DNA from 2 places in the Erwinia sp. 1181_3 genome. Region 1 is predicted to be linked to the other one. Evidence: predicted binding sites of a transcription regulator. Region 1 holds the regulator's gene; the other holds the start of a gene.

Region 1 (14,934 bases):
AAGGTGGGCAATATTACCGGATACTGGCAGCCGTGGTTCATGCGTAATGTTCTGGTGAAAGCCAGCGTCGGGCAATATCTGGCTGAAGACAAAGGGGTTACCGTTGACGTTTCGAAACGCTTTGACAGCGGGATTATCGTGGGCGCTTACGCCACGAAAACCAACGTCTCAGCAGAAGAGTATGGCGAAGGCGATTTCACCAAAGGCTTCTACATCTCCGTACCGATGGATGTCTTTAGTGTTTCACCAACCCGTGGTCGTGCGCAGGTCAACTGGACGCCGCTGACGCGTGATGGCGGCCAGATGCTGGGCCGTAAATACCAGCTGTACGATATGACAACCGATCGCGACCGCAATTACCGTTAACCGCCGGGCCAGGCATGCCTGGCCCCTACGAAATGTAAGGGTCGGGCACGCCCGGCCCGCAGCCAGTACAATGCATGCGTTATCCATCATCGAAATGTTGTGATCTGCATCACGCTCAAGCATATTGTTATCCGTCGGCATTCACGACGGATAACAATGACTTTGAGGCACACCATGACGTCCCAGGAACGTAACACGCCCGCCACCCGGCTGGCCTTTGCCCTGCAAATGGTATTAAACACAGGCCTGATCGTGCTGGCCTGTATTCTGATCATCTTTCTTGGTAAAGAGACCATCCATCTTGGTAACGTGCTGCTGAATACCGGAGAGCAGACATCGTCTTATCTGCTGATCGAAGGTATCGTGATCTACTTCCTCTATTTTGAGTTTATCGCACTGATCATTAAGTATTTTCAGTCAGGCTATCACTTCCCGCTGCGCTACTTTGTCTACATCGGGATCACGGCGATCATTCGTCTGATTATCGTCGACCATAAAAACCCGTTCGATACCCTGGCCTACGCCATTGCCATTCTCATCCTGGTTATCACCCTTTGGCTGGCGAACAGCAACCGCCTGAAGCGGGAATAACTCGCCAAACCAGCCACAAAATCGTGGCTTTTTGCCGAGCTTTGATAGGTTTGCCGCCAGGGTCTGCGTTACACTGACGCATCGAAGATTTTGCGGAGAAGTGTTATGGCTGAGAACGCGCTGTCGCTATTGCGCGCGATCAACTGGCTACCAGATTCATCACCCCTGTTAACCGCCCCCCTGCTGGACTGGCTGCTGGAAGTCGATTCCATGACCCGTCGTTTTGAGCGTCACTGCCAACAGGTGACGGTTAACCTGCTGCGTGAAGGATTTGTCAGTGCCCAGGACGCAGCAGAGGATATCGCCCTGCTGCCAACAGAACCACGTTACTGGTTGCGGGAAATCGAACTGTGCGGTGACGGGGTTCCCTGGCTGGTGGCGCGCACGCTGGTCCCGGAGTCGACCCTGAACGGCCCGGAGCAGAAGCTGCAACAGCTGGGCACCGTCCCTCTGGGTCGTTACCTGTTTGCCACGTCTACCTTAACGCGTGATTTTATTGATGTCGGCCACAGTGCTGAACTGTGGGGGCGGCGTTCACGCCTGCGTTTATCGGGCAAGCCGCTATTATTGACCGAACTGTTTTTACCCGCTTCCCCGCTCTATGCCAGCGTGGCGGCAGAAGGGGGACAGTAGCGTGGAGAGAAGTCTGCAAATGAGTAAGCTTTCGGCCTATAGCCGTCTGATGCGTATTGATAAACCGATTGGTTCGTTGCTGCTGCTGTGGCCAACGCTTTGGGCGCTCTGGCTGGCTGGCATGAGCATCCCGCCGCTCAATGTGCTGCTGGTCTTTGTGCTGGGCGTATTTTTTATGCGTGCAGCAGGTTGTGTGGTCAATGATTTTGCTGACCGCAAAATCGATGGTTTTGTGAAGCGTACCCGGGAGCGCCCGCTCCCCAGCGGTGCGGTGACCACGCTAGAGGCAAAACTGCTGTTCGCCGGGCTGGTACTGGTTTCCTTTGGGCTGGTGCTGACCATGAATAACATGACCATCTGGCTGTCGCTTGGTGGGTTGGGGCTGGCCTGGCTCTATCCGTTTATGAAACGTTACACGCATCTGCCGCAGGTGGTGCTCGGGGCGGCGTTTGGCTGGGCTATTCCGATGGGCTGGGCGGCGGTAAGTGAAACGGTCCCATTAACCTGCTGGCTGCTGTTCCTGGCGAATATTTGCTGGACGGTGGCGTACGACACGCTTTATGCGATGGTTGATCGTGATGATGATTTGAAAATCGGCGTGAAATCCACCGCCATTCTGTTTGGACGTTTCGATAAGCTGATTGTGGGGCTGTTACAGCTGGCAACGCTTGGCCTGATGACGCTGGTGGGCTGGCAACTGCATCTCAGCGGCGTATTCTATTGGGCGGTGCTGGTGGCGGGTGTGTTTTTTGTCCATCAGCAGAAGCTGATTGCCGGACGTCAGCGCGATCGCTGTTTCCAGGCCTTCCTGAATAATAACTGGGTAGGGTTGGTGCTGTTCGTTGGCGTGGTACTGGGGATCGGATAAAACGCGTAGGGGCCGATCATCTGTTTCGATCGGCCCACCACACTGACATCAATCGTGCTCTACGGCACTCTCAATGGTCATTCTCACATCCTGAGTTATCAGCTCTGCCAGCAGTTGATAAACCTGCTGTGTCTGCTCAACCTGAGCATCACCGGAATCGCTGATATAGCCTTCATCACGCAGCGTTAACACCAGCGATGTAAACACCGCTTTGTCGAAGAACTCCGGCGCGTTAATACCATGCAGCACGGACAGACGCTGTGCCATGGTACGGCTCTCTTTTTCCAGCGTGCCACGGTTAATTGCGGGTTTCGCGCTGAGGATAGAGAAGGTAATCGAGTAACGTTGCAGGGTTTCGCGCACGCCGGCAGCCAGCAGTTGCAGGGTACGGAAACGACCGGCACTCAGACGCAGACTACTCTCTTCAGCAATCAACAGCCCCTGACGGGCCATTTCAGCCACCAGTGAGTCGAGTACCTGGCCCAGTTCATCGGTGCTCCAGCGCAGGAAAAGCTCACTCTTCAGCATTGGGTAGATCACCGTGACCTGGCGCAGAAGCTCGGCGCGGGTGATTTCACGGTGCTGCATCAGAATGGCGGCAATCAGCGACGGCATCACCAGCATGTGATGAATGTTGTTGCGATAGTAGGTCATCAGCACGGCCTGCTCACGCGGCAGTACCACGATCTCGCCGATGCTATCCTGCTCCAGCTCGAATTTGTTCATGCTCAGCGCATGTTCCAGCAGTGCCTCTGGCGTCATATCCGGCACGGTGGAATCAGGCGAGTACGGCACATTGCGCAGCAGTTGCACATAACAGTCGAGCTGTTCGGTCAGCTGCTCGCGGGTCATCGAACGCTGGCGTGATGCCAGCAGCGCAGTCACACACAGGTTCATGGCATTGGCTGCCCCTGCATTGTTAATCCGCACCATGACTTTCTGCGCGATGTCGTTCACGGCCGGGGTTAACCAGGCTGGACGCTGAGCTTCAATAGGATCGATAGCCTCACGCCACTCTGGTACCTGCTGATTCAGATACGCGACCAGCGGCAGCGGCTCACCAAAGTTCACATAGCCCTGACCGAGATTACGCAGCTTACGCAGCCCGCGCACCATCGACATAAAGCCTTCTTTCTCTTTGGTCGCACCGCGCAGCTCTTTGGCGTAAGTTCCCACTTCCATCACGTGTTCGTAACCGATGTAAATCGGTACCAGCGTAATAGGGCGGTTACCTCCACGCAGCATCGCCTGAATCGTCATCGACAGGGTGCCGGTTTTCGGATCCAGCAGGCGGCCTGTACGTGAACGGCCGCCTTCCACGAAGTATTCGACGGAATAGCCACGGGTGAACAGCTCACCAAGGTATTCACGGAACACCGTGGAGTAGAGCTTATTGCCCTTGAAGGTACGACGAATAAAGAAAGCGCCCAGGCGACGGAAAATCGGGCCCGCTGGCCAGAAGTTCAGGTTGATCCCGGCTGCAATATGCGGCGGCACCAGACCCTGGTGATACAGCACATAGGAGAGCAGCAGGTAGTCCATATGGCTGCGATGGCAGGGCACGTAGACAATCTCATGTCCGTCCTGTGCCAGCTGGCGCACGCGCTCACCGCCGTTAACGTTAATCCCCTGATACAGCTTGCTCCAGGTCCAACCCATGATACGGTCGGTCAGACGAATCGCTTCGTAAGAGAAGTCAGCGGCGATCTCTTCCATCAGCTCAACGGCATTCTGCTGGGCTTTTTCATGGGAGATTTTTTTGCTGCGTGCTTCGTCTTCAACCGCTTTGGCGATCGCTTTAGACTGCAACAGCTTGTTGAACAAGTCCTGGCGCACAGGCAGACGCGGCCCCACGGCCGCTAAACGCTGGCGGGCAAAGTGCATACGCGCCACACGGGCCAGCTTCTGCGCGATGATTTTATCTGTACCGTGCTCGGTGGCCATATGGCGCAGCGATACCATCGGTGAGAAGCGCACAAAACTGTCACGTCCCAGCCAGATGACGGCAAAGAATTTCTGGATACCATTCAACATGCGCAGATGCGGCTGTTCGTCACCCTGTACCTCACGGCCCGGCGCACGACCAAACATCACTGATACCGGCACCATTTGCACATCCAGATCGGGATGATTGCGGTGCAGATCGAGATAATCGTGGAACAGCTTGACCGACTCAAGATTCGGAACAAAGTACGGGAACAAGCGCGGGCCATCATGAATAAACACATGGCGTGGCAATACCGTACCGTCGATCTCCAGAGGTTCCAGAGGATCGGGCAGGTCTTGTTTGCGACACTGCTCACGCAGTGCAAGGAGATCGGCCTTTGAATCATAAGGCAGCACATACATAATAGGGCGCGACGTATCAAGCCCGAGTTCGGCAACCGGCTCAGCCGGAATTGCTTTACTTTTTACCAGTAGTTTTACTGGAAGATTCAATAAGTTATAATATAATTTACGCCAACCTGACATAGACAACATGAAGCCTCTTGTTAGCAAAGCGCCGCAAGCATACCAGAAAGCGCCAACAGAATCTGTGGTGTTAAAAAACCTGTAGTTCCACTCATTGACGTTAAACTTCTCAAAGGGTTCCCTGATTATGGCAAATAATGTCACCGGACTGACGCGAATCATAAAAGCAGCCGGGTATTCGTGGAAAGGCATCCGCAGCGCGTGGCAGCATGAAGCCGCTTTTCGTCAGGAAGCCGTCGCGGCGATCATTGCGATTATCATTGCCTGCTGGCTGGACGTAGATGCCATTACCCGTGTGCTGCTGATTGGCTCGGTCATGCTGGTCATCATTGTCGAAATACTCAACAGTGCCATCGAAGCGGTCGTCGACCGTATCGGCAGTGAAATACACCCCCTTGCAGGCCGGGCCAAAGATATGGGTTCTGCGGCCGTGCTGTTGACTATCTTGCTGGCAATTTTTGTTTGGATCATGCTGTTAGTGCCACATTTGCGATGAGTTTTCCAAAAATCGCCACAAACTGCATTTCGCCCAACTTTAGGTTTTCAATGTCTAAATACCTGTATATACTCACAGTCGACTGTATAAACAACCAGGGGGCGGAATGAAAGCACTAACGGCGAGGCAGCAGCAGGTTTATGACCTGATTCGCGACCACATTAATCAAACTGGTATGCCGCCGACGCGCGCAGAGATCGCTGCGCAACTTGGTTTCCGTTCCCCGAATGCGGCTGAAGAACACCTGAAGGCCTTAGCCCGTAAAGGCGTGATTGAGATCGTTTCTGGTGCTTCCCGCGGTATTCGCCTGATGATGGAAGAAGAAGACGGTCTTCCACTGATTGGCCGGGTTGCCGCCGGTGAGCCACTGTTGGCAGAGCAGCACATTGAAGGGCACTACAAAGTTGACCCTGACCTGTTCAAGCCTGGCGCTGATTTTCTGTTGCGCGTCAGTGGGATGTCGATGAAAGACATCGGTATTATGGACGGCGATCTGTTAGCGGTACATAAAACGGAAGATGTGCGTAATGGGCAGGTTGTGGTTGCGCGCATTGATGACGAAGTGACAGTGAAACGCCTGAAAAGGCAGGGTAATACGGTGCAACTTTTACCAGAAAACCCGGACTTCAAACCTATCATTGTCGACCTGCGTCAGCAAACGCTGACTATTGAAGGTCTTGCTGTCGGCGTTATTCGCAACGGCAACTGGCTGTAATCGTTACTCCCCGCTAAATCCTGCGCGCTGCTTCTGTGGCGCGTATTATCATCTGTAATCGCTTTAGCTCTGATGGGTTCTGATGAAACTGCTCACCTCTGCGGATAAAAGCCTCTGGCGGCTGGCGCTGCCGATGATCCTTTCTAATATTACCGTGCCACTGCTTGGTCTGGTCGATACCGCCGTGATCGGCCATCTTGATAGCCCGACGTATCTTGGTGGGGTGGCGATCGGCACAACCGTAACCAGCTTCCTGTTTATGCTGCTACTGTTTCTACGCATGAGCACCACCGGGCTGACTGCCCAGGCATTTGGAGCCAGTGATAAATCCGCACTGGCACGTGCATTGATGCAGCCGCTGCTGCTCGCTTTGCTGGCCGGCCTGCTGTTTATCCTGCTAAGAACACCCATCACTCACTTTGCTCTGGGCCTGACCGGTGGCAGCGAAGACGTTCTGCACCAGGCGGCACTGTTTATGCAGGTGCGCTGGCTCAGTGCTCCCGCAACGTTGGCCAATCTCGTGCTGCTTGGCTGGCTCCTTGGGGTGCAGTATGCGCGTGCCCCTGTGATCCTGCTGGTGGTGGGTAATCTGGTCAATATCCTGCTGGATCTGTGGTTTGTTATTGGCCTGAAGTGGGGTGTACAGGGCGCGGCAGCGGCTACCGCAATAGCTGAATATGTCAGTTTTATTGTTGGTCTGCTGCTGGTATGGCGGGTGATGAAACTGCGTGGTCTGTCAGTAAGGTTGATGCTGAGTGCCTGGCGCGGTGATGTGGGGCGCCTGCTGCGCTTAAATCGCGACATCATGCTGCGTTCTCTGTTGTTGCAAATCTGCTTTGCGTCGCTGACTATCTTTGGTGCCCGTATGGGGAATGATGTGGTGGCGGTCAACGCGGTATTGCTGATGTTCCTCACCTTTACCGCCTATGCACTGGATGGCTTCGCCTATGCGGTTGAGGCCTGTTCTGGAGAAGCCTATGGCGCGCGCGACAGTAAGCAGTTACTCAGCGTCTGGCATGCTGCCTGTCGGCAGTCGTTACTAGTTGCAGCAGGGTTTTCTCTATTTTATGCCCTGTTTGGTGAGCAAATTATCGCGCTGCTGACGTCTCTGGAACCGCTTCGCCAGCTTGCCGATCGGTATTTATGGTGGCAGGTGCTGATGCCATTAGCGGGTGTGGGCTGTTATTTGCTGGATGGGATGTTTATCGGTGCCACCCGCGCCAGTGAGATGCGCAACAGTATGGCCGTCGCAGCACTGGGCTTTGGTTTGGCGCTGTTTAGCGTGCCGTGGCTGGGTAACCATGGTCTGTGGCTGGCAGTCACGTTGTTCCTGCTGCTGCGCGGTGTCTCCCTGTGGGTCATCTGGCGTCGTCACTGGCGTAAGGGAACCTGGTTCGCGCAGTGACACATTTGGTTACGTAACGCGCCGCTTCGCTAGTTCACTGAATTCTAGGTGTTTTTAGTGATTTCTACCGCTTTTGCCAGCGGGTTAACGGCCAGTGCGTGGTTTCTCTACTACAATTATCTTTGTCTCAGGCAAATAACCAGATGATTGTCTGGTTTAACAGTTGGTTTTTGAGGCATTAAAGCTGTTTTAACCCAAGGTAGAGGAATCACATTATGAATAAAGACGAAGCCGGCGGTAACTGGAAACAGTTTAAAGGTAAAGTGAAAGAACAATGGGGTAAGCTGACCGATGATGACCTGACGGTCGTTGAAGGTAAACGCGATCAGTTGGTGGGTAAAATTCAGGAACGCTACGGCTATCAGAAAGATCAGGCCGAAAAAGAGCTGAGTGATTGGGAAACCCGTAACAACCACCGCTGGTAAAAACAGCGGACCCTTTCAGGACGATGCTCCTACCCAGGCACAAGGACAGTGCCACTCACCTCTTTCTCCTCCCTCACAAAATTTGACTAACGCCCGCGTTTTTTACTCTGCACACTATGATCGTGCTGGCACGCATCCTGATGGGTGCAGGCTTCAATCTCCCCGCATTTTTCACAGAAACCATGCGCCTCAATCACGCTATGTCCCAGGGTAAAACCGGACTTCAGGGCCAGCGATTTCAAAATATCTTCCACGCCATTAGCATGCTGCTCGGCCACTGAACCGCAGCGGTCACAAATCAGCATGGCTGAGGTGTGTGACGGTTCTTCAAAGTGATGACAAACCACATAGCTGTTGGTGGACTCCACGCGATGGATAAAGCCCTGCTCCAGCAGGAAGTCCAGCGCACGGTAGATGGTAGGAGGCTTTGCCTGAGGTTCAGAGGCACGCAGTAAGTCCAGCAGATCGTAGGCGCTGATGGCCCCATTCTGCTCACTCATCAAACGCAGAACTTCAAGACGCTGCGGCGTGAGTCGCACGCTGCGTTGCTGACAGATAACTTCCGCCTGCGACAGGATTTTTTCAGCACTGGTCATATTCATTGTTCCCCCTCAGGCCATATCAGGATGTTATTTTATCACGTCTGCAACAAAACGCCGAGTTCACCTTCAGGCGGCCCTCTGTCACGTGCACAGACTCAACCCTTTACTGGTATTGCTGATAAGTGCAGAAGGTAAAAAAAATTTAATCATTGTTTTGAGTGCACCAGGGCCATTATTTTTTAATGCAGTATCGTTAATCTGATTTGCAGGGCTTAAGGTTCATGACTACCTTTTGCAAAGGGCTGTGTGCGTTTGGTACTGAAATAAACAGATGCAAAACGTTCAACTGTTAGCGTGATAACAGATTAATAAAATGGCAATGACCTGATAAGCCCACTCATCTTCTCTCAATTCACAGCAATGAAATGGTGCCTTTATGTTCATTATTCAGGCATTCGGTTATGCGTGTCTTTGCGCATTCGCTTTTTCATTTTTTTATGGTGGGTTTGGGGTCAATGGCAAATAAATTCAATAAATTAATCGGTTTTTCCGCACCAGTGGTATTACCCGCTCTGTTGTTTACTCCGCTGAGTGCGCTTGCCGCCGGTAACTATTTCGATGCCCGCAATGATGCGATGGGCGGGGTGGGGGTTGCCTCTTCCAGCTACGGTTCGGCGGTGCTGGCGAACCCGGCGCTGATGACCAAAGCAAAACCGGAAGACAGCGTCAGTATTATCCTGCCAGCCGTCGGTGCGCAGATCAGCGACAAAGGAAAACTGGTCGATAAGGTGGATGACCTGACCAATGCTGTCGACAGTTACAAAGACCTGGCGAATAACTTCGTCTTCCCCACGGATATCCCCCGCGCCCAGTCGGCTGCCGGTGATCTAGCCGATCGTCTGCGCGAGATCAAAGGGCAGAAGGCATGGGCAAATGCCGGTGCTGCATTTGCAGTGACGGTTCCGAATGAGGTTCTGCCTTTCGCGTTTGTCACCAAAGCTTACGGTACGGCTTCCGTGGTAACCGATGTCACGCAAAGCGACATCGATTATCTGCAAGGTATTGCCGATGGCAATAACATTCCGACGACGGCGGGACTGAACAGCCTGACTTCTGCCGGACTGGGACGTGCAGCGGTGGTTTACGATATGGGGATCGCCGTCGCGCATGAGTTCGATTTCGGTGGTCAGCCGGTGTCGCTGGGCATCACGCCAAAGCTGCAAAAAACCACGCTGTATAACTACAGCGCCTCGGTATACAGCTATGACAAGTCAGACTTCACCAACGGCAATTATAAAAATACCAACACCGGGTTTAACCTGGATGCGGGCGCCTCAACCGACCTCGGTGAAAACTGGACGCTGGGCCTGAGCGCGCAGAACCTGATCTCACGTGATATTGATACCAAAGAGGTCAGCGGCTACAAGGATACCTATCAAATCCGTCCGCTGGTCACCTCCGGCGTGGCATACCATACCGAGCGCCTGACAACGGCACTGGATGTGGACCTGACCCCGACTAAGCGCTTTAAAACGCAACAGGACAGCCAGTATGCTGCCGTGGGTGCGGAGTATCGTTTACTGGACTGGCTGCAACTGCGCGCCGGTTACCGTGCTGATGTGAAGTCCAATGACACTGATGTCTTCACGGGCGGTTTTGGCCTGTCACCGTTTAACAAAGTACATCTGGACCTTGCCGGGATGGTGGGGAAAGACAATACCTGGGGCGCCGTTGCCCAGTTGAACTTCACTTTCTGATAGTCCGGATGGTCTTTAGGAGGGCAACCCTAAGGGGTTGTCCTCACCCTTACTGGTTTTTCCTCGCACTTTTCCTGATATTCATCTTTGCTCACTCAATCGAACAGACATACCCTGGATGGTTTTCTCCAATACTGGCAGACTGAGTAAACTCATAGGGGAAAATACAGGGAAGATAACAATGCGGGTAATGAATGGAATGGTTTTGTTGTGTCTGGTAATCAGTGGGTGTGCGTCTAACATCACGACTGCGCCATCCAGGGATATCAAAGCATTTACCGATAATGCTGATAACTGCATCCATATGTCGGGAGAATGGGATAGTAACCTCCCTAAAGAACGGCAGGTGGAAATTGAAAAATCTGTTGATAATTATTGCGGTAAAGCGAAAGAGCAGAAAGAAAAACTGAAAATAAAATATGAAAATGACCCTGCAGTTGAAAATATTTTAAACCGTTATGACTTTAGCTGATATTGAATAACTTAATAATTCATTCAAGTCACTGCGCTTTGAAGCGGAACGTTATTTTCTGATTTTTCCCAGCAGTCACCTCACGGCTGCTGGCAATCACCTTTCCCTGATCCTGTATCCTCGCGGCCCGCCGTGCTATGATTGCGCACAATATCGACACTCCCTTTCTGATACAGAGTTAACGCTTTTCATGACCGATAATTTCCCTGCACATCGCTTTTCCATTGCCCCGATGCTCGACTGGACCGATCGCCACTGTCGTTACTTTCATCGTCAGTTGACGCGTCAGACGTTGCTGTACACCGAAATGGTGACTACCGGGGCGATTATCCACGGCAAAGGCGATTACCTGGCCTGGAGTTCTGAAGAGCAGCCCGTGGCGCTGCAACTGGGCGGCAGCGATCCGGCAGCACTGGCACAGTGTGCAAAACTGGCAGAAGAGCGTGGCTACAATGAGGTCAACCTCAATGTGGGCTGCCCGTCTGACCGTGTGCAGAATGGCCGCTTCGGTGCCTGCCTGATGGGTGAAGCCCAACTGGTGGCGGATTGCATCAAAGCGATGCGCGATGTGGTCTCTATTCCGGTTACCGTGAAAACCCGAATTGGCATCGACGATCAGGACAGCTACGAATTCCTCTGTGATTTCATTCAGCGCGTCGCAGAGCAGGGGGGATGCGAGACATTTATTATTCACGCCCGCAAAGCCTGGCTCTCTGGCCTCAGCCCGAAAGAGAACCGTGAAATTCCACCGCTCGACTATGAACGCGTTTACCAGCTGAAGCGTGATTTCCCGCAGCTTACGCTGTCGCTTAACGGCGGCGTCAAGTCGCTGGAAGAAGCCCGCACTCATTTACAGCATCTGGACGGGGTGATGATGGGGCGCGAAGCCTATCAGAACCCGGGACTGTTGGCGCAGGTAGACCAGACGATCTTCGGCAGCACCGTGCCGATGGTTGATCCTGTTGCGGTGGTGCGTGCGATGTACCCGTATATTGAGCGCGAGCTGGCGAACGGTACTTACCTTGGCCACGTGACCCGCCATATGCTGGGACTGTTCCAGGGCATTCCTGGCGCGCGTCAGTGGCGTCGTTACCTGAGTGAGAATGCCCATAAAGCGGGTGCCGGTGTTGATGTGGTAGAAAAAGCCTTGCTACTGGTTGCGGATAAAGTGCCTGCCAACGTATAACATCGTCAAATATTCACTAAGCTTTGATGAAATTCACCAGGGTTGTTACGGCCCTGGTGAGCGCCTTCCTTATAGATCAATACCTTAAAATCCTCGCCGTACTGGCACGCTTCTTGTAATAGTCCCTTCAGAGTCCCTTATTCTGGAGCGTATCGACATGTTAGAGATCCTGTTTGTCATCGGCTTTTTTATGATGCTGTTGCTGACCGGTATTTCGTTATTGGGCATCATTGCGGCGCTGCTGGTGGCTACCGTAGTGATGGTCGTTGGCGGATTGTTCGCTGTTGTTATTAAATTGTTACCGTGGTTGCTGCTGGCGGTGATTGGCGTCTGGTTATATCGGGCTTTTCGGAAACCCTCTGCGAAGGATAAACCCTGGTTATCTCGATAATATCAATGAGTTGCCTGAGGTCTTTGGCGTGTTAATGCGGGTTGGATCACATCATGGCAAATTGCTAAGCACCATTTCGCAATTAAACATATTTTTTACTTATGAATTCTGCCAGGATGGTTTCACTGAATCAAAACGTATTCATCGCCGCTGACCCTACACTCAGTGCGAACTATAAAAAAGAAAGAAAAAAGGGCCTCCTTCGGGAGGCCCTGATTATTTGTGCAGTACGCCAGAAATCACGGTATTAATAAACTCGATCCCTGTGTACCACGTCCTTCGAGTACCTGGTGCGCCCGCGCTGCATCGGCCAGCGCAAACTTCTGCGTGTCTGGCACATCCACCTTAATCGCATTACTTGCCATCAGCGAGAACAGCTCATTGCTGGCCTGAAGCAGCGCTTCACGCGTGGTGATATAACCATTGAGGGATGGGCGGGTCACATACAGTGATCCTTTTTGATTGAGGATGCTGAGATTCACACCCGTCACCGGGCCGGATGAGTTGCCAAAGCTGACCATCAGGCCACGACGCTGCAGGCAGTCCAGCGATGCTTCCCAGGTATCTTTCCCTACCGAGTCATACACCACACGCAGCTTTTTGCCATGGGTCAGCTCGCTGACGCGCGCGGCAATGTCCTCTTCCCGATAGTTAATGGTTTCCCAGGCGCCCGCACGTTTTGCCAGCGCGGCTTTCTCCGCCGAGCCTACCGTGCCGATCAGATGTGCCCCGAGCGCCTTTGCCCACTGGCAGGCAATCAGCCCGACGCCGCCTGCAGCGGCATGGAACAGAAACACCTCATCGGGCTGCACCACATAGGTCTGGCGCAGCAAATAATGCACCGTCAGACCTTTAAGAAAGGATGCCGCGCCCTGTTCATAGGAGATGGCATCCGGCAGCAGCGCCACCTTATCGACCGGAACGTTGTGCACTTCGCTGTAGGCACCCAGAGACGACTGTGCGTAAACCACACGGTCACCTGGTTTCAGGGCGCTGACGCCAGCGCCAACGCGAGTGACGATCCCGGCGGCTTCTGTTCCCAGCCCGGCAGGAAGCGGAGCAGGGTACAGGCCGCTGCGCACATAGGTATCGATGTAATTGATGCCGATGGCTTTGTTCTCAACCTGCACCTCACCGGGGGCCGGATCGGTCGGTTCAAAACTCACCAGCTGCATCACTTCGGGTGCACCGTGCTGGCTGATTTGTATACGTTTCGCCATGTTCACTCCTGTGGATTTCGCGGTAATGTGGGGGAGGACGTCAGTCATGCAAACGGGTATACTTGCGCGTCCCCCCACAAGATTTTTGGTATCGCATCACTATGGCAGGAAATAAACCCACCAACAAATCCTTCGAAAACCGCGAGCCGCGTGACCGCCAGATGGAAGGTCTTAAGCTGCCCCCGCACTCGCTGGAAGCTGAACAGTCGGTGTTGGGCGGTTTAATGCTGGATAACGAACGCTGGGATAACGTTGCCGAGCGCGTGGTGGCAAAGGATTTCTTTAGCCGCCCGCACCGGATGATCTTCGCGGAGATGCAGCGCCTGCTGGAACTGGGTAAACCGATCGATCTGATTACCCTTTCCGAATCGATGGAAACCAAAGGCGAACTGAGCATGGTCGGCGGTTTTGCCTATCTGGCTGAGTTGTCTAAAAATACGCCAAGTGCGGCAAACATCGGCGCCTATGCGGATATCGTCCGTGAACGTGCCGTTGTGCGTGAGATGATTTCCGTTGCTAACGAAATTGCGGATGCCGGTTATGATCCTCAGGGGCGCACCAGTGAAGATCTGCTCGATCTGGCGGAAACCCGCGTGTTCCAGATCGCCGAAAGCCGTGCCAATAAAGATGAAGGGCCGAAGAGTGTTGATCAGATCCTCGAATCAACAATCGAGCGTATCGAGGCCCTCTATCAGACGCCGCAGAATGGTGTCACCGGGGTGGATACGGGCTACGGCGATCTGAATAAGAAAACTGCCGGGCTTCAGCGTTCTGACCTGATTATCGTCGCGGCCCGTCCGTCGATGGGTAAAACCACCTTTGCCATGAACCTGTGTGAAAACGCAGCGATGGAACAGGATAAACCGGTGCTGATCTTCAGCCTGGAGATGCCCGGCGAGCAGATCATGATGCGTATGCTGGCATCGATGTCCCGCGTTGACCAGACCCGTATTCGTACCGGTCAGCTTGATGATGAGGATTGGGCGCGCATCTCCAGCACTATGGGGATCATGATGGAGAAGAAGAACATGTACATTGATGATTCTTCCGGCCTCACCCCGACCGATGTTCGTTCGCGTGCGCGCCGTATTTTCCGTGAGCACGGCGGCTTAAGTCTGATCATGATCGACTACCTGCAATTGATGCGCGTACCGGCACTGTCCGATAACCGTACCCTGGAAATTGCTGAGATATCACGTTCGCTTAAGGCGCTCGCGAAAGAGCTTCAGGTGCCGGTTGTGGCGCTGTCGCAGCTTAACCGCTCTCTGGAGCAACGCAGTAATAAACGCCCGATTAACTCCGACCTGCGTGAATCCGGCTCCATCGAGCAGGATGCCGACTTGATCATGTTTATCTACCGTGATGAGGTTTATGAAGAAAACAGCGAGCATAAAG
Region 2 (14,934 bases), on a different contig from region 1:
GGATCAATAGCAAGCGATCTATCTGCGCAAGAAAATACTTCAACACGCGATGATCGCGGGCGATTGATAGCACATCCAAAGAATCGATAACCACAATGACATGGGTTTCATCAGCCAGTCTGGCTGTTTTTTCCACCCACTGCTCAGGCATTCCCTGAGCCTGGCGATCTTCTGATGTTGCCAGTTCGGCAAACTCTCGCGACTGGATAAAGAGTGGCACGATGTCGGAATGGATTGCCATTCGTTCCTCTAGCGCCTCTTGCAATGCCAACATCACACAGGTTTTTCCTGAACCAGGAAGGCCTGTAAGCAATATCGATCTTTTACGGGCATCAATAGCAGCCAGTAAGTCATCCAGGGTCGAGTTAGAAATACGGTGCCCCGCAATATCTCGCCGCCATGACCTGCCAATAGCCGAGGTGCTGGAAAAAGAGTGTCGTATATCGGCAATATTCATGGGTGGAACCAGTGTTGACCCCACCTGCTGGACGATGGCCCGAAGATCGTCTTTGGTCAAACGGTGCTGAGTCGCGGTAGATAAGTTATTGCCATCCATGCGTGCGCCGAGTTGGTCAAGTTTCATCCAGAGAGCATTAAATGCAGAATCAGTATTACTCACCAAGTTTCGTAAACGTTCACGCAGTAATTCTTCCATTCGCCCCAGGTCATCGCTGGTAACAAAATCAGTTCGACGCAGGAATTCAAACGTTGAAAGACTGGGCGCAGTTTTCACCAATCGTTTCGACAAAGTATCTTCAAGCGCACTTTGCGCTTTTCCTAAACTTAGTCGGTAACTACTTTCGTCTGGTTGAGATGAACAGTGCTCTTTGAGTTTTGCCAGCTCGCCAAAATTATTTCGCGAATAGAAGCGGACATTAACTTTCGGATTATTGGCTAGTAGAAGGAAGGCTTTATCCAGTTCATCGCCAAGACCCGCTATCGTCCAGGCATTGAAATCGGGGTGGTTTTTTTTGCACTGGCAGGCAATTATGACTCCGTCAGCTTTGCCAACGACGACATCATCAACGGGGTAGCTTATCGAATCGACCTCAAGCCATTCAAAATCCTGATCGGATAAAACGGTTAATGCCCAATCAAACGCAACCAAAGTCTGGTATCCATCGCCACGGTTGGAGCGTATTCCTGCAATACTCATCAACTTCTCCCATAAGAGGGCATTCACTCCCCCTCGTTCAGACTAATATCAGCGTCACCTATAATTTTTGGCATGATATTCATCTCAAGAGAATTGCACCAGAACTTTAAAAAAATTTAACAATTCAGCTATTCGCGGAAAATTCTACCACTTTCTGGAATGTGGAAATTATCACGACGCAACTAGCTTTTTAGGATGCGATTCACTCTCGTGCCTTTGACAAAGCCAGTAAATGGCGGGCTGAACTGGTGTCTGAATGTGAATTTAAAACAGAAACGTGCCTTGATTATAATACGAAGGGAAAATCGCTATTTATCCCCCTAAGAGGTGATGTTTCGGATAAAGGTGGTGCATAAGATCAGGTCACTTCGCCACCGGGAAATCGGCATAGCGGGTGGTATACGCGGGAGATAACATTTCCCGCTTCATCGCCCAGGATTTTTCGATGCCCTGCCCGGCAAACCATACCTTTCCCTTGCCCGACTGGTTCAACTCATCCAGCACCTGCATCAGTGCTTCACTATTGGGCTTCGGCTGATACTCATCAAACAAGTTGAGCTGGGCCTCGCCCCGGCTGAAGAAATCCCCCAACATCACCCCGGCTTTCATATAGCGATGCCCTTCAATCCAGATACGATCGAGGGCCTCCGTTGCCACACGGAGAATGTCACGCGTATCGTTAGAAGGTATCAATAACGTGCCGGAAGCCTGGTTGCCATAGAAAACTTCCCCTTCCGCATGCGGGCTGGTGCGCAGAAAAACGCTGATAAAACGGCAGAACTGTTTTTCCTGCCGCAATTTTTGGGCGGCGCGTTCGGCATAGGCACAGATAGCCTGGTGCATCTCTTCATAGTCGGTAATACGGTGGCCAAACGAGCGGCTGCACATAATCTGTTGCTTGGTGGGGGCAAACTCTTCCACCCCGAGACACGGCTCACCGCGCAGTTCACGCGCGGTTCTTTCCAGCACCACATTGAAATTTTTGCGGATCACCCACAGGGACGATTCCGCCAGTTGCAGCGCATTCTCTATGCCCATCCCATTGAGCTTTTTACTGATCCGCCGACCAACCCCCCATACCTCTTCTACCGGCACCAGCGCCAGTAACTTACGCTGGCGCTCAACATTCGACAGGTCAACCACGCCGCCAGCCCTGCGCCACTTTTTCGCCGCATAATTGGCGAGTTTTGCCAGCGTTTTCGTCGGCCCAATTCCCACGCCCACCGTCAGCCCCGTTTCTTTCAATACGCGACTGCGCATCTGGTGCCCAAAGGTTTCCAGCGGCATACAATTTTCCACCCCGGTAACATCAATAAAGGCTTCATCAATCGAGTAAATTTCAATGCCCGGAGACATCTCCGTCAGTAACATCATCACCCGCTCACTGAGGTCAGCATAGAGCGCGTAGTTAGAGCTGAACACATGCACATGCTGGCGCTGCAGCTCTTGTTTCAGCTTAAAATAAGGCGCACCCATTTTGATCCCCAGCGCTTTGGCTTCCGCCGAGCGGGAGATCACGCACCCGTCGTTATTGGATACCACGACCACGGGCTGCCCGCGCAGGTCCGGGCGGAAAACCGTTTCGCAGGAAGTGTAGAAGCTGTTCACATCCACCAGCGCATACATGGTTATTTGTGTGCTTTAAGGGTAAAGGTCACTACGCCGAAAATCTCCAGCTCTTCCTCACTCAAAAAGACGATCGCGGAATACTCGCTGTTATGGGGAACCAGTTGCAGTGTGGGCCGGGTACGCAGCTCTTTGACCGTAAATTCTCCGGCCACAGCCGCCACCACAATATCGCCATGCACGGCGGTCAGTGAACGATCGACGATCAACAGATCACCGTCACCGATCCCTGCCCCACGCATCGAGTCCCCGCTGACTTTGATAAAGTAGGTGGCGCTGGGGTGCTTAATGGCAAACTTGTTGAGATCGAGGCGATCTTCAACATAGTCCTGTGCCGGGCTGGGAAAGCCACACGGAACGCGCTCAAGGAATAAAGGCAGGTGCAGGGCGTGATAACTGTCGGTCGGGCGGATGAACTGCATAAGGGGAATCTCAATAATACTGTATTTATATACAGTATCGCTGAATCTGTGCTGCGATCAAGCGCCTTGCGATGAGATTCTGGAAAGCACCTGAAGTGGCGGGAAATTTAGTTGTCGATGCGTCTTCACCATCACCGCGACACACGTTGTTGCCTGCAACGTTCTGAGCAGTAGCGCACCTCTTCCCAGCAGTTCGCCCATTTTTTGCGCCAGCTGAAAGGCCGCCCGCAGACGGCACAGATTTTAACCGGGAGCTCACTCTTTTTGTTCACAACGCCTCTCCGGCATCCAGGCGGGCCAGAAGCTCTTCACCGTGTTGCCAGAGCGCCTGCTGCCGGACATCGGTCATACGCTCAAGGTTTTTATACGTCAGGTTCATACGCGGATTATCCCGCAGAATATCGCTATGGCGCATCAAAAAATGCCAGTAGAGGGCGTTGAACGGGCAGGCATTGTCGGTCGTGCTTTCACTGACTTTATATGCACAGCTACGGCAGTAATCAGACATACGATTAATATACTGTCCGCTGGCGCAGTAAGGTTTAGATCCCAGATACCCCCCGTCGGCATGCATCACCATACCCAGCGTATTGGGGAGTTCAACCCAGTCAAATGCATCCATATAGATCGCCAGATACCACTGACATACCTCCTCTGGTGCAATACCCGCGAGCAGCGCAAAATTGCCGGTCACCATCAGGCGCTGAATATGATGGGCATAGGCATGCTCCAGGCTTTGACCGATAGTTTGCCGCATGCAGTTCATCTGTGTTTCACCCGTCCAGTAGAACTCAGGCAACACCCGTTGATTAGCAAACCGATTACCGCTGGCGTATTCGGGCATTTTCAGCCAATAGACGCCGCGTACATACTCACGCCATCCAATCAACTGACGGATAAATCCTTCGGCAGCATTGAGTGCAACATGGCCTGCCTGATAGGCAGATGCCACATCAGCACATAACTGGCGCATATCAAGCAGACCGATATTGAGTGCCGCACTGATGCGAGCATGGAACAAAAAAGGCTCATCGCTGGCCATCGCATCCTGATAGTCGCCAAAGGCTGCAAGACCGTAATCGAGAAAATAATCCCACAGAGTGCAGGCATCTTCATGAGTAACCGGATAATCGAAAGAGGCGGCTGAACCGTAATGATGGCTAAAATGTTCACCCACCAGTGCCATGACGTCACGGGTAATGGCGTCTGCACTGAAACGTGCCGGGTACGGTGCGGTGACGTTTTTGGGCAGCGCTTTACGGTTTTCAGCATCAAAATTCCATGCCCCACCGACAGGACTGCCGTCGCCGTTCAGCAACAGCCCACTCTTACGACGCATCTCACGATAAAAAAACTCCATGCGCAGCTGTTTTTTACCTGCAGCCCAGGAAGAGAACTCACTGCGCGTGCACAGAAATCGGGTATCGCTATGCCAGTGAATCGGGAAGCTACACGCCTTTATCGACGCCTCCAGTCGCCAGTCCCCGCACTCGGTCAGATGCACTTCGTCCGGCGCCACCAGCGACTGCCAGCGCTTGAGTTCCCCGGGTATTGATCCGCTGTTTTTCGGGTCATCGAGAGTGACATACTCAACCCGGATGCCACGTTGCTGTAACGCCTGGGCAAAATGGCGCATGGCGCTGAAGATCAATATGATTTTTTGCGGATGATGAGGAACATAGCTGGCCTCCTCCATGACCTCAACCAGTAAAACCGTATCGCGCTCCGCATCCAGCCCCTGTAATGAAGCCAGATCAAACGATAGCTGATCGCCCAGAACCAGGCACAACCGGTGCAGCTTATTCATGACATTGCGACCTGCGAAAATGATATGTAAGAATGCGTTAAACCGGGCCTGTCGGCGTTTAACAGCAGATAAGCACGATTAGCATAGCATTTGCCGTTGAAGAAAACCGTCACTGGCACAAACCCAGTGGCTGTCCTTTAAACCGGGTAACAGGCCGCTATTTTTATCGAGGAAAGAACGTTACCCCGGAGCGCGGCGCTGAACCTGATCCGACAATAGTGTATGTGGCAAAACGGGACGGCGAAAAAGCAAAAACCGCCCATCCGGCGGTTTGTGACAAAATCGGTAACGGTTACTGCTGCAGGGTGAATCTCGTTTCGCAATGCGGGCATTTCATCGGTGAGGCTTTTGATTGCATGGTGATCGACTGTCGGCCAGGTCGGTGACAATCAGGGCATTCCACTTCGGTGGTAATCAGCTTAATCCGCTCCATTGCATACTGGAAGTAGGTCATGACCATTTTCCTCTTGTATCCGCGTGAAAGATAAAACTAACATAGCGCGCTAATGGTTAACCAGAGCTTATGTTAATTTTTTACCTATTCTTACAGAACCGGAGCGGGAAGTGATGCCATTGCCTTTTCGCCCCGCGATAGATTCTGCCGTACAAAAGGAGAGAGCATGATCAACAAAACCACCTTACTGATAGCCATCGCGGCTCTTACAACCGCCTGTTCACCACATCAGCCGAAGCAACAGCGCAGTGAAACGCCTGAATGCCGTACCTGGCGCACCATGATGACCGCCCCGCTGGCACCCGATGCATACGGCAGACTAAAAGCTGACTGTGAAAAATCCGTGGGCCGCGGTGACAGTATTCGTCCTGATTGATCGCTGTATGGGGTGTTCAGGGGCAAATCACTCAGGATGCCGTTTTGCTCTGAGCGCTTCGCCTGGCATCACAAGGTGGAGATCGACTGAACCTCATGCTGAAAAACGTAAGGGTCAGACAACAGTTCAAACACCTCATCATCCGGGTAAGTGACGGCAATCTGATAATGCTCTCCGGCAAATGCCTTCACGGCATTCAGATCCTCCCACCACGTCGCCAGGAAGAAATGCTCCCAGTCCCCCTGCGTTTCGCGTCGGACAGCTGCGCCTTTGTTACCCGGCGTCCCTGTTGCATGCTCCACCCCAGTCTTCTGCAAATGAGCGCTAAACCCTTCAGCGTGTTTGAGAGGCACGCAGCCGTGCCATGTCCTGACAATCATTGATCCATTCTCCTAAAGCGATCACACACATAAGATATCCACTATTAAGCCATCACTTGCCGATGCTATGCAAAATTGAGTGTTTTTACGAAAAAGACGCAGGTGCCCTGGATAATATTTACCCGTTAATCCTACTCCTTTATCCTCAGTTCTGGATGATGTGATAACAAGGAAACGTTATGGAAAACGGTTTTAGTATTGCCATGACCCCGGTCCCGTTGGCAGCCGTCATGGCTGATGAGTCAGTGCTCACTGAGCGTATCTGGGGCAGTATCGGGTTTCTCGGTAGTGTGCTGGAGCTGGCCGGTGCCACTGCCCTTTGCCTGGTCCCGGAACCTACCGGAGTGACGAAAGCGGGATGCATTATTGTGGGGGCGCACAGTCTGGATGGGATGAGTGCTTCGGCCTGGCAGGTGTATTCCGGCAAACCAACGGCCTCAATGACCGCTCGCGCTACGGCGGGTATCGCAAGTGAGCTGGGCGCAGATAAGTCTACGGCTGACCAGATCGGTATCGCCGTGGATGTGATACTCCCGTTCTCAGTAGCGGGTACGGCTCGTGTGGCATCGGTCAGAATGGGACAGGTTAATTTGATGAGGCATGAGGCCGTGAAAGGTTTTTCGGGCGGTGGGCATACTTTGAGAAAGCATGTGGGCAAATCTGAGCGTGAATTACTGGAAAAGGTTAAGAGGGGTATTCAGTCAGGTTCATTCAAAGAAGGAAACGCTGCCAGCTCTTTCATTTCTCTGCATATTGCCGAACAGGCCATAAGCAAAGCCGTTAAAGCCAATCGGGCTGAAATTCGGCAATGGGCAAAGAGTAATAGCACTGATAATGAATCTCACCTTATTTTTAAGTATAACGTTAAGAAAAATGTAGGGATCATTGTTAAATATGATTCAACTGAGGCAGTTAAAGCCACCAGAATTGAGGTTGTTATGAAGAAAAAAAGATTCAACAACAAACCTTATTACATCACCACAGCTTATCCGGTACTTTAAATATGAAAAAATTCACCAGCATTAGTAACTTTTTCATCATTTTTTTTGGACAGGACAGTGATGAATATGGTGAAAGTTATCCAGAGATTGTAGATTCTGCTTTTAAGATTTATGTGGAAGATGGTGGTAATTATCTCAATAACCTAATCACCAACATTGATGACTTTCGTAAAAATTACCCGGACAATGAGTCCGCTGCTGTTGCCCTGAATGAACTTACCGGAGGGTCTGCGGGCAATACGAGATGTTACACACCAACACTTCTTGAATTTCTGGAGTGGCTTTCGTCCACTCTAAAACAAAAGCGTGATGAGTATAACGCCAGATAATACTCTACGGCCCACATCCATGTGGGCCACTGTCACCGTGTTACCTTCCTGAATGTCTCCGGCAAATGCCTTCACGGCATCCAGACACTCCCACCACGTCAAATGCTCCCAGTCCCCCTGCGTTTCACGGCGGACAGCTGCGCCTTTGTTACCCGGCGTCCCTTTTGCATGCTCTACCCCAGCTTTCTCTGCAAGTGAGCGCTAAATCCTTCCACGTGTTTGAGAGGCACGTAGCCGTGCCATGTCCTGACAATCATTCATCCTCGTAAAGCGATCACATATAAGATATCCACGATTAAGTCATCACTTGCCGATGCTATACAAAATTGAGTGTTTTTACGAAAAAGACGCGAGTGCACTGGATAATATTTACCCGTTGCACCCACTCCTTTACCCTCAGTTCTGGATGATGTGATAACAAGGAAACGTTATGGAAAACGGTTTTAGTATTGCAATGACCCCGGTCCAGTTGGCTGCCGTCATGGCTGATGAGTCAGTGCTCACTGAGCGTATCTGGGGCAGAGAAATAAACGCTGCCAGCTCTTTCATTTCTCTGGAGATTGCCGAACAGGCAATAAGCAAAGCAGTTAAAGCCACCAAAATTGAGGTTGTTATGAAGAAAAAACAATTCAACAACAAGCCTTATTACATCACTACGGATTTCCCGGTAATTTAAATATGAAAAACTTCACCAACATTAGTAACTTTTTCATCGTTTTCTTCGGGCAAGACAGTGATGAATATGGCGAAAATTATCCCGACATTGTCGATTCTGCTTTCAAAATCTATATTGAAGATGGTGAAAACTATCTGGATAATCTGATCCGTAATATTGATGATTTCTGCCAGACTTATCCGGACAATGAATCTGCCGCTGTCGCTCTGAACAAGCTGACGCGATATTTAGCCGGTGACACCCATTATTATACCCCGACACTGCTTGATTTTCTTGCGTGGTTATCTGCCTCTCTGAAGCAAAAGCGGCAAGAAGATCGCGCTAAATAACATGAAAAATAAACTTGTCGTCGTGTTATTCAAGGAGACTTACTATGGTAAACCCTACTATATCCTTACTGCTTATCCTGTGCCGGGGTAACTGATGAATGATCATAAATGGATTAGCGATTTTTTCGTGGTTTTCTTCGGGCAGGACTCTGACGAATACGGAGATACTTATCCGGAAATTGTTGATACTGCCTTTAAAACCATCTCCAGGCATGGCATGCAACATATTGATGATTTGATTAATAGCATCGATCTGTTTCGGGAAACTTATACCGATAATGAGTCTGCGGCATCGGCTTTAAACACGTTGACGAACGGATTGGCTGGTGACACCCATTATTACACCCCAACGCTACTTGATTTCCTGGCGTGGCTATCTGCCTCTCTGAAGCAAAAACGTGAAGAATATCACGCTAAATAATTCGAAACTGAAAATAAAAACGGGAACCCTAAAGTTCCCGTCAGCACAGCATCAGCAGGGCTGATTACATGTGTTTGATCATCGCGTCGCCAAACTCTGAAGCTTTCAGCAGTTTAGCGCCTTCCATCTGACGCTCGAAGTCATAGGTCACGGTTTTGGCAGCAATTGCGCCTTCCATGCCTTTAACAATCAGGTCAGCGGCTTCGAACCATTCCATATGACGCAGCATCATTTCTGCAGACAGGATGATAGAACCTGGGTTTACTTTATCCTGGCCAGCATACTTAGGTGCAGTACCGTGGGTGGCTTCAAACAGTGCACATTCGTCACCGATGTTAGCACCCGGAGCAATACCGATACCGCCCACCTGCGCCGCCAGGGCGTCAGAGATGTAGTCACCGTTCAGGTTCATACAGGCAATTACGTCATACTCAGCCGGACGCAGCAGGATCTGCTGCAGGAAGGCATCGGCGATCACGTCTTTAATGACGATCTCTTTGCCGGTGTTCGGGTTCTTCACCGTCATCCACGGACCACCATCGATCAGCTCACCGCCGAATTCTTCTTTCGCCAACTGGTAACCCCAGTCTTTGAAAGCGCCTTCGGTGAATTTCATGATGTTGCCTTTGTGAACCAGCGTTACAGAATCACGGTCGTTAGTGATTGCGTATTCGATGGCTGCACGCACCAGACGCTGGGTGCCCGCTTCTGAACATGGCTTAACGCCGATACCGCACTGCTCAGGGAAGCGAATTTTCTTCACGCCCATTTCATCACGCAGGAACTTGATGACTTTATCTGCTTCCGGCGTACCCGCTTTCCACTCGATACCCGCATAGATATCTTCGGAGTTCTCACGGAAAATCACCATATCGGTGTCTTCCGGGCGTTTCACCGGGCTTGGTGTGCCGGTGTAGTAACGGACAGGACGCAGGCAGATGTACAGATCAAGCTGCTGACGCAGGGCAACGTTCAGGGAACGAATACCGCCGCCGACCGGGGTGGTCAGTGGGCCTTTGATGGCAACGCGATATTCTTTAATCAGGTCGAGGGTTTCTTCTGGTAACCAGACATCCTGGCCGTAAAGCTCTACCGATTTCTCACCGGTGTAAATTTCCATCCAGGAAATTTTACGCTCACCGTTGTAAGCTTTCTGCACAGCGGCATCAACAACTTTGATCATCACTGGAGACACGTCAACGCCAATGCCATCACCTTCGATGAACGGGATGATTGGATTGTTAGGTACGTTGAGTTTTCCCTGATCCAGGGTGATTTTCTGACCTTCCGCCGGAACAACTACTTTGCTTTCCATTAACCTCTCCTTCGAGCGCTTTTTTTTGTTAATGACTTGTAAGATGCGCGTCAATACTACTTGAATATTGACTCCGCGCCAATCATCTCGGGATTGCGGTATAATGCACTCATTGTTACTCAGTGCAAAGACCATGCGAAAATCTTCCTTGACGAATCATCACCCTGGGCGTTCCGGCCCGCGCCGCGCCGCCAAACCAGCCGTTAAAGGCCCACGTTGCGTGGTGCTGTTTAATAAGCCCTTTGATGTGTTGCCCCAGTTCAGCGATGAAGCCGGGCGCCGCACGCTAAAAGATTATGTTCCCCAGCCGGGTATTTATGCTGCCGGGCGCCTTGACCGTGACAGCGAAGGGCTGATGGTGCTGACCAATGACGGCGCACTCCAGGCCACGCTGACCCAGCCCGGTAAACGCACCGGAAAAATCTATTTTGTACAGGTCGAGGGCGATCCGCAGGAGAGTGACCTGCAACCGTTACGCACTGGCGTAAATCTGAAAGATGGCCCCACCCTGCCCGCCGGGGTAGAAAAAGTGGCCGCCCCCGACTGGTTGTGGGATCGTCAACCTCCGATTCGTGAGCGCAAAGCGATTCCGACCTGCTGGCTGAAAATCACCCTGTTTGAAGGGCGTAACCGTCAGGTACGCCGAATGACGGCGCATATTGGCTTTCCCACCCTGCGGCTGATCCGTTTCTCCATGGGTGCGTTACAGTTACAGGGCCTGGCGCCGGGCGAATGGCGTGATATCAGCAACGAAATCTGACTTTTTAACGCGTGGCACGCTGCGCGTCTTAACCGAATGGAGGACATTATGTTTAAACCGCACGTCACCGTAGCCACGGTGGTACAGGCTGAAGGACAGTTTCTGGTAGTAGAAGAACGTGTGCGTGGACGCACAACATGGAACCAGCCTGCGGGCCATCTGGAAGCGGATGAAACGCTGCTTCAGGCGGCGGTGCGTGAACTGTCGGAAGAGACCGGCATTGATGCGATTCCCCAGGCCTTTTTACGTCTGCACCAGTGGATTGCCCCGGATAACACCCCGTTCCTGCGTTTCCTGTTCGCCCTGGATCTGCCTGAAGCGATCGACACCTACCCACAGGACCGCGATATTGATCGCTGCTGGTGGCTGCCGCCGCAGGAGATCATGACGTCAAAAAAACTGCGCTCACCACTGGTCGCAGAAAGCCTGCACATTTATCAGACCGGCCCGCGCTATCCGCTGGAGATCCTCAGTGCCTTCCAGTGGCCGTTTAGCGAGAGTGCGCAGGTCGCCGACGCGTGATAGAATGCCGCGCAATTTTATCAGAGTCGCCTTTAACGGCTCCTTAAAGTCGGACAAGCAATGTTGAACAGTTCTAACAGCCAGAAAAAAGTGATCGTCGGGATGTCCGGCGGCGTTGACTCCTCCGTTTCCGCCTGGTTGCTCCAGCAACAGGGTTATCAGGTTGAAGGCCTGTTTATGAAAAACTGGGAGGAGGATGATGGTGAGGAGTATTGCACCGCAGCGGAAGATTTAGCCGATGCGCAGGCAGTCTGTGACAAGCTCGGTATCTATCTGCATACGGTCAATTTTGCCGCCGAATACTGGGACAACGTGTTTGAACACTTCCTGGCGGAATACAAAGCGGGCCGTACGCCCAATCCTGATATTCTCTGCAATAAAGAGATCAAATTTAAAGCCTTCCTGGAATTTGCCGCCGAAGATCTGGGGGCCGACTACATCGCCACCGGTCACTACGTGCGTCGCCAGGATGTGGACGGTAAAAGCCGCCTGCTGCGCGGTCTGGATGGCAATAAAGATCAGAGCTACTTCCTCTACACCCTCGGTCATGAACAGATTGCACAAAGCCTGTTCCCGGTGGGCGAATTAGAGAAACCGGAAGTCCGCCGTATTGCTGAACAGCTTGATTTGATCACCGCGAAGAAAAAAGACTCTACCGGCATCTGCTTTATCGGTGAGCGCAAATTTACCGAGTTCCTGGGTCGTTATCTGCCCGCTCAGCCGGGGCCGATTGTCTCCGTTGACGGCGACACCGTGGGGCAGCATCAGGGTCTGATGTACCACACGCTGGGCCAGCGCAAAGGGCTGGGCATCGGCGGTACCAAAGACGGTAACGAAGAGCCATGGTACGTAGTCGATAAGGACGTGGCGAACAATGTGCTGGTGGTTGCTCAGGGCCATGACCATCCGCGTCTGATGTCCACGGGCCTGATTGCTCAGCAGTTGCACTGGGTGGATCGCGAAACGCTGACCGCACCGCTGCGCTGCATGGTGAAAACCCGTTATCGTCAGGAAGATATCCCCTGCACTGTCACCCCGCTGGATGCTGAACGTATTGAAGTACGTTTTGACCAGCCGGTGGCAGCCGTGACGCCTGGGCAGTCGGCGGTTTTCTATATCGATGAAGTCTGCCTGGGTGGCGGCATCATCGAGCAGCGTCAGCCGCTGGTTAACGCATAAGCGGGTTAACACATCAACAGTCGGGCCGCAGAACAGCAGCCAACGTACCAGCAGCCTGAAGTCTGGCGTATACAGGAGTTACCGTGGCGAAGAATTACTATGATATTACTCTGGCACTGGCTGGCGTCTGCCAGTCCGCTAACCTGGTGCAGCAACTGGCGCACCAGGGACAGTGCCCGCCCGATGCGTTAAAAACATCGCTGAAGAGCCTGCTGGACCTGAACCCGTCATCCACACTGGCGGTGTTCGGTAACGACGAAGCAAACCTGCAGTTTGGTCTGGAAACCCTGCTGGCCGTGCTGAACAGCAACAGCCGCCAGGGTCTGGGCGCCGAACTGACGCGTTACACGCTGAGTATGATGGTGCTGGAGCGTAAACTGAACGCCAGCAAAACGGCACTGAATGAGTTGTCCAGCCGTATTGCCCAGCTCGATCGCCAACTGGCGCACTACGATCTGGAATCCGATACCCTGTTAAGCGCGATGGCAGGGATTTATGTCGATGTAATCAGCCCGCTCGGCCCGCGCATCCAGGTCACCGGTTCACCGGCTGTCCTGCAGAATAGTCAGGTACAGAGCAAAGTTCGTGCAACATTGCTGGCGGGTATCCGTGCAGCGGTGTTGTGGCAGCAGGTCGGCGGTGGCCGTCTGCAGCTGATGTTTTCCCGTAACCGCTTAGTCAATGAGGCAAAAGCGATTCTGGCCCGCCTTAACGGGACCCCAACCTGATTTTTTAACCGATCCTGGAGCAGCAACAATGGAATTATCCTCTCTGACCGCCGTCTCACCTGTAGATGGCCGTTATGGCGACAAAGTCAGCCCACTGCGTGGTATTTTCAGCGAATATGGCCTGCTGAAATTCCGCGTTGAGGTTGAAGTTCGCTGGTTACAGAAACTGGCAACCTGCGCTGCGATCAAGGAAGTTCCTGCATTTGATGCCGACGCAAACGCTTACCTTGATGATATTGTCAGCAGTTTCAGCGAAGAAGACGCTGCGCGCATCAAAACCATTGAGCGCACCACCAATCACGATGTGAAAGCAGTGGAATACTTTCTGAAAGAGAAAGTGGAATCCGTCCCTGCCCTGCACGCGGTATCTGAATTTATTCACTTCGCCTGTACTTCAGAAGATATCAATAACCTGTCACACGCGCTGATGCTGGAAACCGCACGCCGTGAGGTGATTGTGCCTTACTGGAACAAAATCATCGTCGCCGTGAAGGACCTGGCGGTGCAGTACCGTGATATCCCATTGCTGTCGCGCACCCACGGCCAGCCTGCAACGCCGTCAACGCTGGGTAAAGAGATGGCGAACGTTGCCTATCGCTTTGAGCGTCAGTTGCGCCAGTTAGAACGCATTGAAATCCTGGGTAAAATCAACGGTGCCGTGGGCAACTACAACGCCCACATCGCGGCGTACCCGGAAGTGGACTGGCATGAATTCAGTGAAACCTTCGTGACGTCATTGGGCGTGACATGGAATCCGTACACCACGCAGATCGAGCCGCACGACTACATTGCCGAGCTGTTTGACTGCATGGCGCGCTTTAACACCATTCTGATCGACTTCGATCGTGATGTCTGGGGTTACATCGCACTGAACCACTTCAAGCAGAAAACCATTGCGGGTGAAATCGGTTCTTCCACCATGCCGCACAAGGTGAACCCGATTGACTTCGAAAACTCCGAAGGCAACCTGGGCCTGGCTAACGCCATGATGCAGCACCTGGCCAGCAAACTGCCGGTATCACGCTGGCAGCGCGACCTGACCGACTCCACGGTACTGCGTAACCTCGGCGTGGGCGTGGGTTATGCACTGATCGCTTATCAGGCAACGCTGAAAGGCATCTCCAAACTGGAAGTGAACCGCGCGCGTCTGCTGGACGAGCTGGATCACAACTGGGAAGTGCTGGCTGAACCGATCCAGACAGTCATGCGCCGTTACGGCATCGAAAAACCTTACGAGAAGTTGAAAGAACTGACGCGCGGTAAACGTGTTGACGCTGAAGGCATGAAAACCTTCATCGACGGACTGGATCTGCCGGAAGACGAGAAAACTCGCCTGAAGCAGATGACCCCGGCCAACTATATCGGCCGCGCCATCCAGATGGTTGACGACCTGAAATAATCTCGCCCCACCGGGCCGGCTCAGTCGGCCCGTGTTAACCTCTTGTTTATCTGA

Evidence for each region. Region 1 encodes LexA, which represses DNA repair genes until DNA is damaged. Its sites were predicted from a motif close to TNCTGTATGTACATACAGNA; they were not measured.
Region 2: the regulator LexA is predicted to act here: its motif matches at 3,222-3,241, upstream of umuD (translesion error-prone DNA polymerase V autoproteolytic subunit).

The regions. Positions count from the first base shown of each region.
Region 1 covers NZ_VTDE01000009.1:127,886-142,819, reverse strand. The annotation lists gene FY046_RS19050 (YjbH domain-containing protein) at 1-366, shown strand, start outside; gene psiE (phosphate-starvation-inducible protein PsiE) at 541-957, shown strand; gene ubiC (chorismate lyase) at 1,063-1,590, shown strand; gene ubiA (4-hydroxybenzoate octaprenyltransferase) at 1,610-2,458, shown strand; gene plsB (glycerol-3-phosphate 1-O-acyltransferase PlsB) at 2,507-4,930, opposite strand; gene FY046_RS19025 (diacylglycerol kinase) at 5,058-5,426, shown strand; gene lexA (transcriptional repressor LexA) at 5,533-6,141, shown strand; gene dinF (MATE family efflux transporter DinF) at 6,224-7,546, shown strand; gene FY046_RS19010 (CsbD family protein) at 7,762-7,971, shown strand; gene zur (zinc uptake transcriptional repressor Zur) at 8,058-8,567, opposite strand; gene FY046_RS19000 (conjugal transfer protein TraF) at 9,029-10,270, shown strand; gene FY046_RS18995 (hypothetical protein) at 10,452-10,742, shown strand; gene dusA (tRNA dihydrouridine(20/20a) synthase DusA) at 10,933-11,928, shown strand; gene pspG (envelope stress response protein PspG) at 12,086-12,319, shown strand; gene FY046_RS18980 (quinone oxidoreductase) at 12,559-13,539, opposite strand; gene dnaB (replicative DNA helicase) at 13,641-14,934, shown strand, end outside.
Region 2 covers NZ_VTDE01000002.1:18,118-33,051, forward strand. The annotation lists gene FY046_RS04455 (AAA family ATPase) at 1-1,156, opposite strand, end outside; gene umuC (translesion error-prone DNA polymerase V subunit UmuC) at 1,520-2,782, opposite strand; gene umuD (translesion error-prone DNA polymerase V autoproteolytic subunit) at 2,785-3,204, opposite strand; gene FY046_RS04470 (DUF2256 domain-containing protein) at 3,336-3,476, opposite strand; gene FY046_RS04475 (cryptochrome/photolyase family protein) at 3,473-5,011, opposite strand; gene FY046_RS04480 (YnfU family zinc-binding protein) at 5,304-5,471, opposite strand; gene FY046_RS04485 (hypothetical protein) at 5,632-5,841, shown strand; gene FY046_RS04490 (hypothetical protein) at 5,910-6,221, opposite strand; gene FY046_RS04495 (RNase A-like domain-containing protein) at 6,401-7,222, shown strand; gene FY046_RS04500 (contact-dependent growth inhibition system immunity protein) at 7,225-7,551, shown strand; partial or broken gene FY046_RS04505 (hypothetical protein) at 7,606-7,808, opposite strand; gene FY046_RS04510 (hypothetical protein) at 7,982-8,227, shown strand; gene FY046_RS04515 (contact-dependent growth inhibition system immunity protein) at 8,230-8,556, shown strand; gene FY046_RS04520 (hypothetical protein) at 8,651-8,977, shown strand; gene icd (NADP-dependent isocitrate dehydrogenase) at 9,042-10,292, opposite strand; gene rluE (23S rRNA pseudouridine(2457) synthase RluE) at 10,396-11,052, shown strand; gene FY046_RS04535 (NUDIX domain-containing protein) at 11,101-11,574, shown strand; gene mnmA (tRNA 2-thiouridine(34) synthase MnmA) at 11,635-12,753, shown strand; gene hflD (high frequency lysogenization protein HflD) at 12,837-13,481, shown strand; gene purB (adenylosuccinate lyase) at 13,510-14,880, shown strand.